DNA from 3 places in the Exiguobacterium sp. EA-TM-5 genome. Region 3 is predicted to be linked to each of the others. Evidence: riboswitches for the same ligand, from Rfam matches in the RefSeq annotation. Region 3 holds a riboswitch; each other region holds the start of a gene.
What was found. Region 3 has a riboswitch for thiamine pyrophosphate ahead of thiD (bifunctional hydroxymethylpyrimidine kinase/phosphomethylpyrimidine kinase). Riboswitches for the same ligand answer to the same signal wherever they lie in the genome.
Positions count from the first base shown of each region.

Region 1: linked by a shared signal. The riboswitch ahead of thiT (energy-coupled thiamine transporter ThiT) and the one ahead of thiD (bifunctional hydroxymethylpyrimidine kinase/phosphomethylpyrimidine kinase) in region 3 are both predicted to bind thiamine pyrophosphate.
Region 2: linked by a shared signal. The riboswitch ahead of ACV3PA_RS10410 (ECF transporter S component) and the one ahead of thiD (bifunctional hydroxymethylpyrimidine kinase/phosphomethylpyrimidine kinase) in region 3 are both predicted to bind thiamine pyrophosphate.

Region 1 is NZ_CM132670.1:1,608,271-1,611,533, forward strand. It holds gene rsgA (ribosome small subunit-dependent GTPase A) at 1-660, shown strand, start outside; gene rpe (ribulose-phosphate 3-epimerase) at 663-1,319, shown strand; TPP riboswitch at 1,342-1,450, shown strand; gene thiT (energy-coupled thiamine transporter ThiT) at 1,513-2,073, shown strand; gene ACV3PA_RS08230 (thiamine diphosphokinase) at 2,075-2,677, shown strand; gene ACV3PA_RS08235 (amino acid permease) at 2,730-3,263, opposite strand, start outside.
Region 2 is NZ_CM132670.1:2,004,662-2,007,924, forward strand. It holds gene ACV3PA_RS10405 (ABC transporter ATP-binding protein) at 1-1,243, opposite strand, end outside; gene ACV3PA_RS10410 (ECF transporter S component) at 1,240-1,812, opposite strand; TPP riboswitch at 1,913-2,011, opposite strand; gene ACV3PA_RS10415 (50S ribosomal protein L25/general stress protein Ctc) at 2,108-2,785, opposite strand; gene ACV3PA_RS10420 (GNAT family N-acetyltransferase) at 3,076-3,263, opposite strand, start outside.
Region 3 is NZ_CM132670.1:3,014,756-3,018,018, reverse strand. It holds gene ACV3PA_RS15845 (murein hydrolase activator EnvC family protein) at 1-995, shown strand, start outside; TPP riboswitch at 1,060-1,170, shown strand; gene thiD (bifunctional hydroxymethylpyrimidine kinase/phosphomethylpyrimidine kinase) at 1,286-2,089, shown strand; gene thiM (hydroxyethylthiazole kinase) at 2,070-2,837, shown strand; gene thiE (thiamine phosphate synthase) at 2,827-3,263, shown strand, end outside.

The DNA of each region.
Region 1 (3,263 bases), 1.4 Mb from region 3:
CAAGCATTGCTTGTCGTCTCAGCAGCAGAACCTGACTTTTCAGCCCATCTGCTTGATCGGTTTCTCGTATTGATCGAAGCGAAGGAAATTCAACCCGTCATCTTGTTAACGAAGATGGATCTGCTCGATGATGTCAAGGGACCGGCTGTCCGAGACGCGATTGTTGCTTATCGGAAGATTGGCTATACGGTCATCGAGACATCGAGTGAGACGTTGACAGGTGTCGAGCAAGTCAGACCATTACTTGCAGGCAAAACAAGTGTTCTTGCCGGACAATCAGGTGTCGGAAAAAGCTCGCTGTTGAACGCACTCGAACCATCTCTTGATCTAGAAACGAGTGCCATCTCGAAATCACTCGGACGTGGGCGTCATACAACCCGTCACGTTACGTTGATGCCGCTTGCGGAAGGATTGATTGCCGATACGCCAGGGTTCTCGAATTTAGACTTTCCTTATGAAATGGAAATAGAGGATGTGCGATGGAGTTTTCCTGAATTCGTGGCTGTGCAAGACGATTGTAAATACCGGGGGTGTTTGCATTTGAATGAACCCGGTTGTGCCGTCAAGGAGGCGGTCGAGGCACAAGAAATCATGTCCTCCCGCTATGAAAATTATGGTATGTTTATAGACGAAATCAAGAATCGAGCCCGGAGGTATTGAAGATGATTAAAATTGCACCATCGATCTTATCAGCAGATTTTGCGAATCTCGAGCGTGATGTCAAAGCGGTTGAGGCGGCAGGAGCAGACTACATTCATTTCGACGTCATGGATGGTCAGTTCGTCCCGAACATCTCATTCGGTTTACCTGTGTTAAGCAGCCTACGTCAAAAGACAGATATGGTTCTTGATGTCCATTTGATGATTGATCAACCCGAACGATTCGTCGAAGATTTCGTCAAGGCAGGAGCCGACATCGTGACGTTCCATGTCGAAGCGACGAATCATGTCCATCGTGTCTTGCAACAAATCAAAGCGGCAGGTGCGAAGGCGGGGGTCGTCTTGAATCCACATACATCACTATCGACGATTGAACACATTCTTCAGGATGTCGATATGGTCTTGTTGATGACAGTCAATCCAGGTTTTGGTGGTCAGGCGTTCATCGAGAGTGTCATGCCGAAGCTCGCAACACTTGCACAAATGAAGGCAGATCGTGGTCTTACATTTGAAATCGAGATTGATGGTGGGGTCAATCCGGAAACGGCAAAGTTATGCATCGATAATGGTGCCAACGTCCTTGTCGCAGGATCAGCGATCTACAATGCATCGGATTATGCGGAAGCAATCACTAGCATTCGTCAAGGGGCTGCCGTATAATAAGAACGAGAAAACGAAATATGATGACCGCAAGGGGTGTCGCTTGAAAAGCGGCTGAGAGGAGTCTTTTGACTTTAACCCTTCGAACCTGTTCCGTTCAAACGGACGTAGGGATGTGGCGCACGCAGGCAGTACGGCGTTCGTCGTACTGCCTTTTTGCGTCCCGTTTTATTCCATGAAGGAGGAAATTATCATGAAACGGTTACAAATGATGATGGAAATTGCCATCTTCGCCAGTCTCGGAGTCGTCTTTGATTTATTGATTCCATTCAAAATGCCACAAGGGGGCTCAATCAGCTTAGCGATGCTTCCCATCTTCGTCATGGCGTTTCGCCATGGTGTCGTCGGAGGTGTCGTCACTGGAGCACTTGTCGGTACGATTCAATTGATGTTCGCCCCACAAGTTTTGACGGTCGTTCAACCACTACTCGATTATACGATTGCATATGGAGTCGTCGGATTAAGTGGGCTGTTTGCACGTCAAGTTAGACAAGCCGCGCGTAACGGACAGAAGAAACGCTTGATGACGTTTGTCCTACTTGCGACGCTTTTAGGAGCGGGACTTCGTTATATCTGTCATGTCATCAGCGGAATCGTCTTTTTTGCCGAGTATGCTGAGGGTCCAGTCATACCATATTCGTTGATTTATAATGCGACATACATGGTTCCGTCTTACGTTCTTTGTGGTGTCGTCGCAGGTCTTCTCTTCACGACTGCACCACGCTTACTTCGCTATTCAGCACGAGGTGTTTAATATGCGGGCGATTCTTGTCTGTGCGGGTCCGCAAGAAGAGGTACCTGACTTACGGACGTTTTGCCAGCCCGGTGATTTCATCGTTGGTGTTGATGGTGGTGTTCAAACGATTGAATCGTTTGGGTTGACATGCGATATGATGATTGGTGATTTTGATTCACTTGGCTATGTACCTGAAGATGCAATCGTCCATCCGGCAGAGAAAGATGAAACGGATCTCGAACTTTCCCTCCGTACCGTATCAGAGATGAAACGGGGTGAGGAGATCATCATCATTGGAGCGACAGGCGGACGACTCGACATGACCGTTCAAAATGTCTATTTGTTAAAACAATATCCTAAGGCACGACTCGTCACGAAACGAGAAGAGGTACGGTATTTGGCAGTGGGGACATATGCAGTTAAGGCAGGAAGCTATCATTATCTCTCATTCATTCCACTTGTGGCGTCGATCCTAAGCTTATCTGGAGTCAAATACCCACTCGATGCGCATTCGGTTCCTGTTGGAGGCTCATTGACCGTCAGCAATGAATGGAGTGCGTCAGAAGCGAAAGTAGAGCTCCATCAAGGAGAACTACTGATGATGCGAACACTTAAGGAATAGAACAAGCATATGAAAAGAGGCCGTGGATGATCCGCGGCCTCTTTTCATATCGTTATTCTTCGAGTTGAGAGGGAGCGACACGGATGTCGCTTTGTGCTGCTAGATGTTTTCCTTTGACGAAGAGATGATAGCTTCCCCACATGACGAGGAAGAATGGAACACCGATGTATAGGGCGATCCGTTGATCCGCTTGAAACGCAAGACTAACGAGGACGACGACGTTTAACGTCAATGAAATCAGCGGTAACACCGGATAAAGCGGTGTCTTGAATTTCAATTCGGATAGATCATGTCCGTTTCGTAAGAACTGCCGACGAAATGCGAGCTGAGACGCAGAGATGGAAATCCAACCGACCTGAGCACCGAGACCGGCTAAGGACAAGAGCCAGATAAAGACGGTATCCTCTGCGAAAAATGCTGTCAGTAGCGAAAGCATCGCAAACATCATTGTAAAGAGTAAGGCACGCATAGGTACACCACGTGCATTCACGTAAGATAATTTTTTTGAAATCATTCCTTCCTGCGACATTGCCCATAACATTCGCGTTGCAGCGTAAAGTCCTGAGTTTCCAACAGATAATAGTGC
Region 2 (3,263 bases), 1.0 Mb from region 3:
TCGGCTCATCAAGTAATAACAAATCTTTCGCCTGTCCGAGCATCGTTGCGACACTGAGCCGTCTTTGTTGCCCGGTACTGAGAGCAAGCGGCGATTGTTGTTTGACAGATGTCAGTTCCAAGCGATCGAGTAACGCCTTCCGTTCGTCGCTCGTCGCTACCCGGTGACTCCAGTCGATTTCCGCTTCGACTGTCAGCTTGAGAAACTGCAGATCCGGTTGTTGAAAGATGTAGCCGACTTGTTCGTAAAAACGACGCTTGGAATACCGGTGAGCCGGACGATTGCGGAATTGATACGTTCCGCGCTGAGGTAGCAACCGACCGAGTGTCGCGAGTAGCGTACTTTTTCCGGAACCATTTGCTCCAAGTACCATGACCCATTCACCCGTTTGAAGTGAAAACGTCGCACGGGTCAGCGGATAAGGTGCTTTTGTCGACAATTCAGAAACGTGCAACAAGGGAGTTCCTGCTGTAACGACAGGGGGAGGCGCAAAAAGTCGTGCCGCTTGTGGTCCAGCTGGTAATGTCTCGATTGTATAAGGAAAGAGCGACGGAACGGCGATGCCTTTCGCTTGAAGCCGCACGTAGGCATGCGGGAACAGATCCCGTGGATGCGCTGTCTCGGTAATCGCTCCGTCTTCAAGTAAGACGACTTGGTCGACATACGGTAAACAGACATCGAGTTGGTGCTCGATTAAGACGATCGTTAAATCGTGTTCTTTCTGGATTTGAAAGATCAATGCCATCAGTTCGTGTTGCCCGATTGGATCAATCTGCGCCGTTGGTTCATCGAGCAGTAGAATGGTTGGTTCGAGTGCTAGGACTGCGGCGAGCGCGAGGCGCTGTTTCATCCCCCCGGATAGACTCGCGATCGGTGTCGAGAAGGGGAGAGGGAGACCGACGAGTGCGAGTAAGCGTTCAATTCGTTCCTCCATCTCCGCACTTGGAATCGACCGGTTTTCTAAACTAAAAGCGATTTCGCGTCCGATCGTTTCCATGCAGAACTGTTCTTCTGGATTTTGAAATAAGACTCCGACCGAACCGGACCGGGTAACGGTACCAGTCTGTTCGACTTCAATCGTCTCCGGTGTCAGTCCGGCTAGGGCATGAAGCAGTGTCGTCTTGCCACTCCCACTGCGTCCAAGCAAAAGGGTCGTTCCTTGTTCGATCGTCAGCGATACATGATCGAGCACCGATTTCATCTGACCCGGATAGCGGATGCTGAGGTCGTCGACAGTAATCATGCGACTTCCCGTTTCGCACGTCCGGCTGCAAAACCACTTAACACACCAGTCGCAACGAGGCGACGGACGAGAATCCATGCGAGTAAGCCCCCAAGTAACGCACCGCTGATCAATTGTAAGCCAATCGTCGCGAGTAACGTCGTCGTCGTATAATAACTGAATCCGTTTGCAATCAGACTGTAGACGATACTTCCGACGGCTGCTCCGACACCAGACAACATCAGTGTCCATGCGTCATAACGACGGTAACGCGTCATCGCAAAGACGAGTTCCGCACCAAGACCTTGGCAGACACCAATTAACAGTGCCGATAAACCGAAGTGACTCCCCGTGAACAGCTCAACGGCTGCCGCGACGACTTCCGCAATTAAAGCGGCTCCTGGCTTTTGGATGATCGCTGCGACAAGTGGACTTGCGATGATCCAAATTCCGAACATCCAGTTAGCACCGACGGGACCGAAGATCGCAGACATCGGTAACCACAGTGTCGACCAACCGAGATAGATGACACCGCAAGCGACGGCGAGCATCATCATGACCATGATTTCTTTCATTTTCCAGTGTTGCATTAGATACGTCCTCCTTAGAATGGGGGAGACAACAAAAAAGACCGCCCTCCGTAAAAAAGAGAGCGGTCCTCAGAAAAACTGCGCGCAGCAGGAGTCATTGGATGTGATCGCTCCACTTTCCTACGCTAGTATGAACTAGATCAGGTTCGAAGGGTCCGAAGTGAATCGTCTCAGCCAATGGGCTCCCCTAGTGGATATAGTGAATAGTTGATACGCTGTTCACTTTAGGCAATCTTCTGTCTATTGTCAAGACACAAAAAAACGATACGCCACGAGAGGCGTATCGTTGAAGAACTTATTTGTTGTCTTCGTTGTCTTCTTTTGTTTCTTCTGAAGACTCTTCTGGTGCTTCCGCTTCGTTGTCTGCGCCAGCTTCAGCTTGTGCCTCAGCTTCTGCTTCTTCGATTTCTTCAAGCTCTTGCTCAAGTGTCGACTCAACGACTGCTGCGACTTGAATGTCGCCTTCAGTGACGATACGGAAATCTTTTTGCTCTGGAAGATCGGCTACAGAGATCGAATCTCCGATTTCGAGGTTCGTGACGTCAACTTCGACGTTCTCTGGTAATTTATCTGGTGTAGCTGCAACTGTTACTTTAAAGAGTGTTTGTGAGAGGAATCCGCCAACTTTTGCACCGGCTGCTTCTCCAACGAGTACAACGTCTGCTTCCACTTCTGTTTCTTCATCCATTTTCACAGCGATGAATTCAACGTGATCGACGGTTGGTGTGAAGACATCCATGTCACGACGGTTAATCAAGACGTTGATGTTTTTACCGTCGAGTTTAAGTGAAATCAAGACGTTCTCACCGTTTTCTCGGACGATTTTAAGCAATTCTTTTTCTTCAAATGCGATTGGTGTACTTTCCACTTTGTAACCATACACGACACCAAGAGCTTTTCCTTCATGACGTAATTGTTTACGGAGTGAGCGTGGACGTACCTCGCGTTTTTCGGCTGTTAATTTAACTGACATGTTCATTTCCCCCTTGAATTTGGTATAGCCCTCAAAAGGTAATGAATGCTGGAGCAGGACAAGTCCTGAACAATTTAAGTATGCTAAGACAATCGGTTTCAGACTCTCTTGAATCTGACGCTTTCGTGACTTTGCATTTCTCTCCCAGGTCATTACGCTGATATTGAGAAACATGTGTGAGTAAGTCACCGGTTTGATGCGGTGCTAGTGAGTTTATACCCCTAAGTTTTAAAACCTTAAACATCTTTTTTTATTTTTTTAAAGTCGAAAGACCTCAAAACCCCTTGAAATCAAGGGTTGAGAGGTCTTTCGTTTTTTTCGTTTTTTATGGTGATTCGTTGATTTTCACGGACTAAAACACGAACGAGACGTTCAATTTGCCGCATCGTCGTCTGTCCCATCGTCGAAATTTGGAGCCACTGATTGCGAACAAGATAGTCGCTTTCGTATTGGACATGATAACCCTGAATCCGGAGAG
Region 3 (3,263 bases):
TTCGTTACGAAGAGATGCTACAGAAGCAGGAAGAACTTCTTGGTGATCGCTTACGTGTGTTCCAAGAAAACGATGGGAACTCGATTAAATGGGAAGAAGTCATTTTTGGATCAAAGGATTTGGGTGATTTATTTAGCCGTGTCATGGCTGGGAAAAAAATCGCTGAGCAAGATGATAAAATGATTTCGGATTACATCGCGACACAACAAAAATTAGCAGAAGCAAAACAAGCACTCGTCGAGAAAAAAGCGGAGCAAATGCAAGAAAAGAAAGTATTGCTTGAACAAAAGAAAGCGTTAAAAGTTCAAATGAAAGAGCGTAGTGCTACACTGAAAAAATTACGAAAAGGTAAGACGAAGTTCACGACAGAACTTCTAGATGCAAAAGAACTGCAAGCGACTCTTGAAGCTCAAGAACGTGCGGTTGCGGCAGCGAAAGCTGCTGCTAAAGCAGCGGCTGAAAAAGCAGCAGCAGAGAAAGCAGCAGCTGAAAAAGCCGCTAAAGCGAATGCTCAAGCAGCAAAACAAGCAAATAAGAATACAGAATCAACAAGTTCAGATGCAACACCAATCGTTTCAGGTGGTGGGAAATTTGTTCGACCATCTTCTGGTGGCGTCTCACAAGGTTTTGGACCAGCTAGTGGAGCAAACGGTTATACATTCCATAATGGTGTCGATTTTAAAGGTCCCGTCGGATCTCCAATCGTCGCATCAGCAGCCGGAACGGTCATTACCGCATCAGGTGGTGGACCTTACGGGAATCACGTCATGATTTCGCACTTCCTTGACGGGAAAGTGTACACGACTGTCTATGCCCATATGAGTTCATTGTCTGTTCATGCAGGACAAACCGTTTCTCAAGGTCAGCAAGTCGGAACACTTGGTAGTACGGGAAATTCAACAGGACCACACTTGCATTTCGAACTACATGTCGGAGGGTATCAATACAGTGCCTCTTCTCCTCTGAATGCAGTGAATCCATTAGCATATCTGTAATCAAAAACGGGCTTCGGCTCGTTTTTTTTTGTTCCCTATGCTACAGTTAAGGCGAAACGAATACTTGAGCAACTAGGGGAGCTGGAGGAATCTGGCTGAGAGGAAAACCAATCTGTTTTCGACCCTATTACCTGAACTGGATAATACCAGCGTAGGAAAGTTGAGCCGAACGGATATCGGAATGCGTGTATAACGCTTTTGTATAGCGTCGACTGCTTTTTTACAGCGGTCGGCGCTTTTTTTGTCGGTAACGACTCCCTTACATTGCTCGATGGGAAGGTGAGAGAAACATGAAACATGTATTGACGATTGCAGGATCCGACTCCGGTGGTGGAGCTGGAATTCAAGCAGATTTAAAAACATTTTCGGCTTTAGGCGTTTATGGAATGAGTGTTCTGACTGCTGTCACGGCGCAAAATACATTAGGTGTTCAAGCGGTGGAAGAGCTATCTCCGGAAATCGTTGATGCCCAGTTAACATCGATTTTTTCAGATATTCGTGTCGATGCGATCAAAATCGGGATGGTCTCGAATGCGCAGACGATTCGTGTCATCGCTACACATCTTCGTAAACAGACAGTTCCGATCATATTAGACCCAGTCATGGTCGCAAAAGGTGGACATGCCTTGTTACGGACAGAGGCAGAACAAGCACTGATTATGGAGTTACTACCACTTGCGACACTCATTACACCAAATTTACCAGAAGCTGAGCGTTTAACGGGAAAGTCAGTAACCAATCTAGAGGACATGCGGTCTGCGATGCATCAATTGGCTACGCAGACGGGCGCAGTCTTATTAAAGGGTGGACACTTACCCGGAGAGGCGACGGATTTATTGTTTGACGGAACGAAAGAACATCGCTTCACATCCGAACGGTTAGACAACCAACATACCCACGGAACGGGTTGTACCTTATCTGCAGCGATTGCAGCACGGATGGCGCTGGGAGAAGATTTACCAGGTAGTGTACGACAGGCAAAAAGCTATGTCACGGAAGCAATCCGTCATGGATTTGCCCTCGGACAAGGTATTGGACCGACACACCATTTTCATTCACTTTGGAGGGATGCACATGTTTACGACCATTCTTGAACAGAAACCACTCATTCACCATCTGACGAATACGGTGACGATTAACGATTGCGCAAACGTCACATTAGCTGTTGGGGCATCCCCCGTCATGGCGGAAGACATTCGAGAAGTAGAAGAGATGGTTCGACTCGCACAAGCTCTTGTCTTGAACATTGGTACACTTGATGCAGAAATGCAGGAAGCACAACGACTGGCAGTACGTGAAGCAGGACGATTGAACGTTCCAATCATCCTCGATCCAGTCGGAGCAGGAGCTACGACATTAAGAACCGATTTCTCAAAAGAATTAATCGATTTCGGATGTACGATCATTAAAGGAAATGTCTCTGAAATCAAGACTCTACTTGGAGAGAATGGACGAACGAAGGGAGTCGATGCTGTGGGAGACGGAAGCATGGATCGAGAAAGTATCCGTATATTCGCACGCAAACAGCAATCCGTCGTCGTCGTCACCGGTCCAATCGATTACATCACGGATGGCACACGCGAAATGGAATTGAACGTGGGTACTCCTCGTCTTGGAGACATCACAGGAACAGGTTGTATGACGGCATCGATAATTGCTAGCTTCCTTGGTGCAGGCTATACGGCGTATGAGGCGGCAGTTCATGGAACGTTCGTCATGGGAAAAGCAGGAGAGCGGGCAGCATCGGCACAAGGTCTAGGCGATTTTAAACGAGAGTTGTTCAATGCCATCAGCCTGATGACGGAACAAGATCTGACGGAGGTGACGGAACGTGGTAATTGATTATTCGATTTACGCCGTGACGGATCGTAGATATCATCCAGGAGTTGCTATCGAAACGGTCGTTGAAGAAGCGATTTTAGGTGGGGTAACCATCGTGCAACTACGGGAAAAAACAGCGCAAGGAAAGGAGTTCTTTGAACAGGCAGTTCAGTTAAAAGCACTCACGGATCGTCACGACATTCCATTGATCATCAATGATCGAATCGATATCGCGTTACTCGTCGGAGCCGGTTTGCATATCGGACAAGAGGACATTCCTCTAACCGCAGCACGTCGTCTCTTACCGAACGCTGTAATCGGTGTATCGGTTGCAACTGTTGAGCAAGCAATGGAAGCAGAACAAAATGGGGCATCTTATTTAGGGGTGGGGTCTTTATTTGCGACGTCATCGAAAGCAGACGCTGATGCGATGCCGTATACGACACT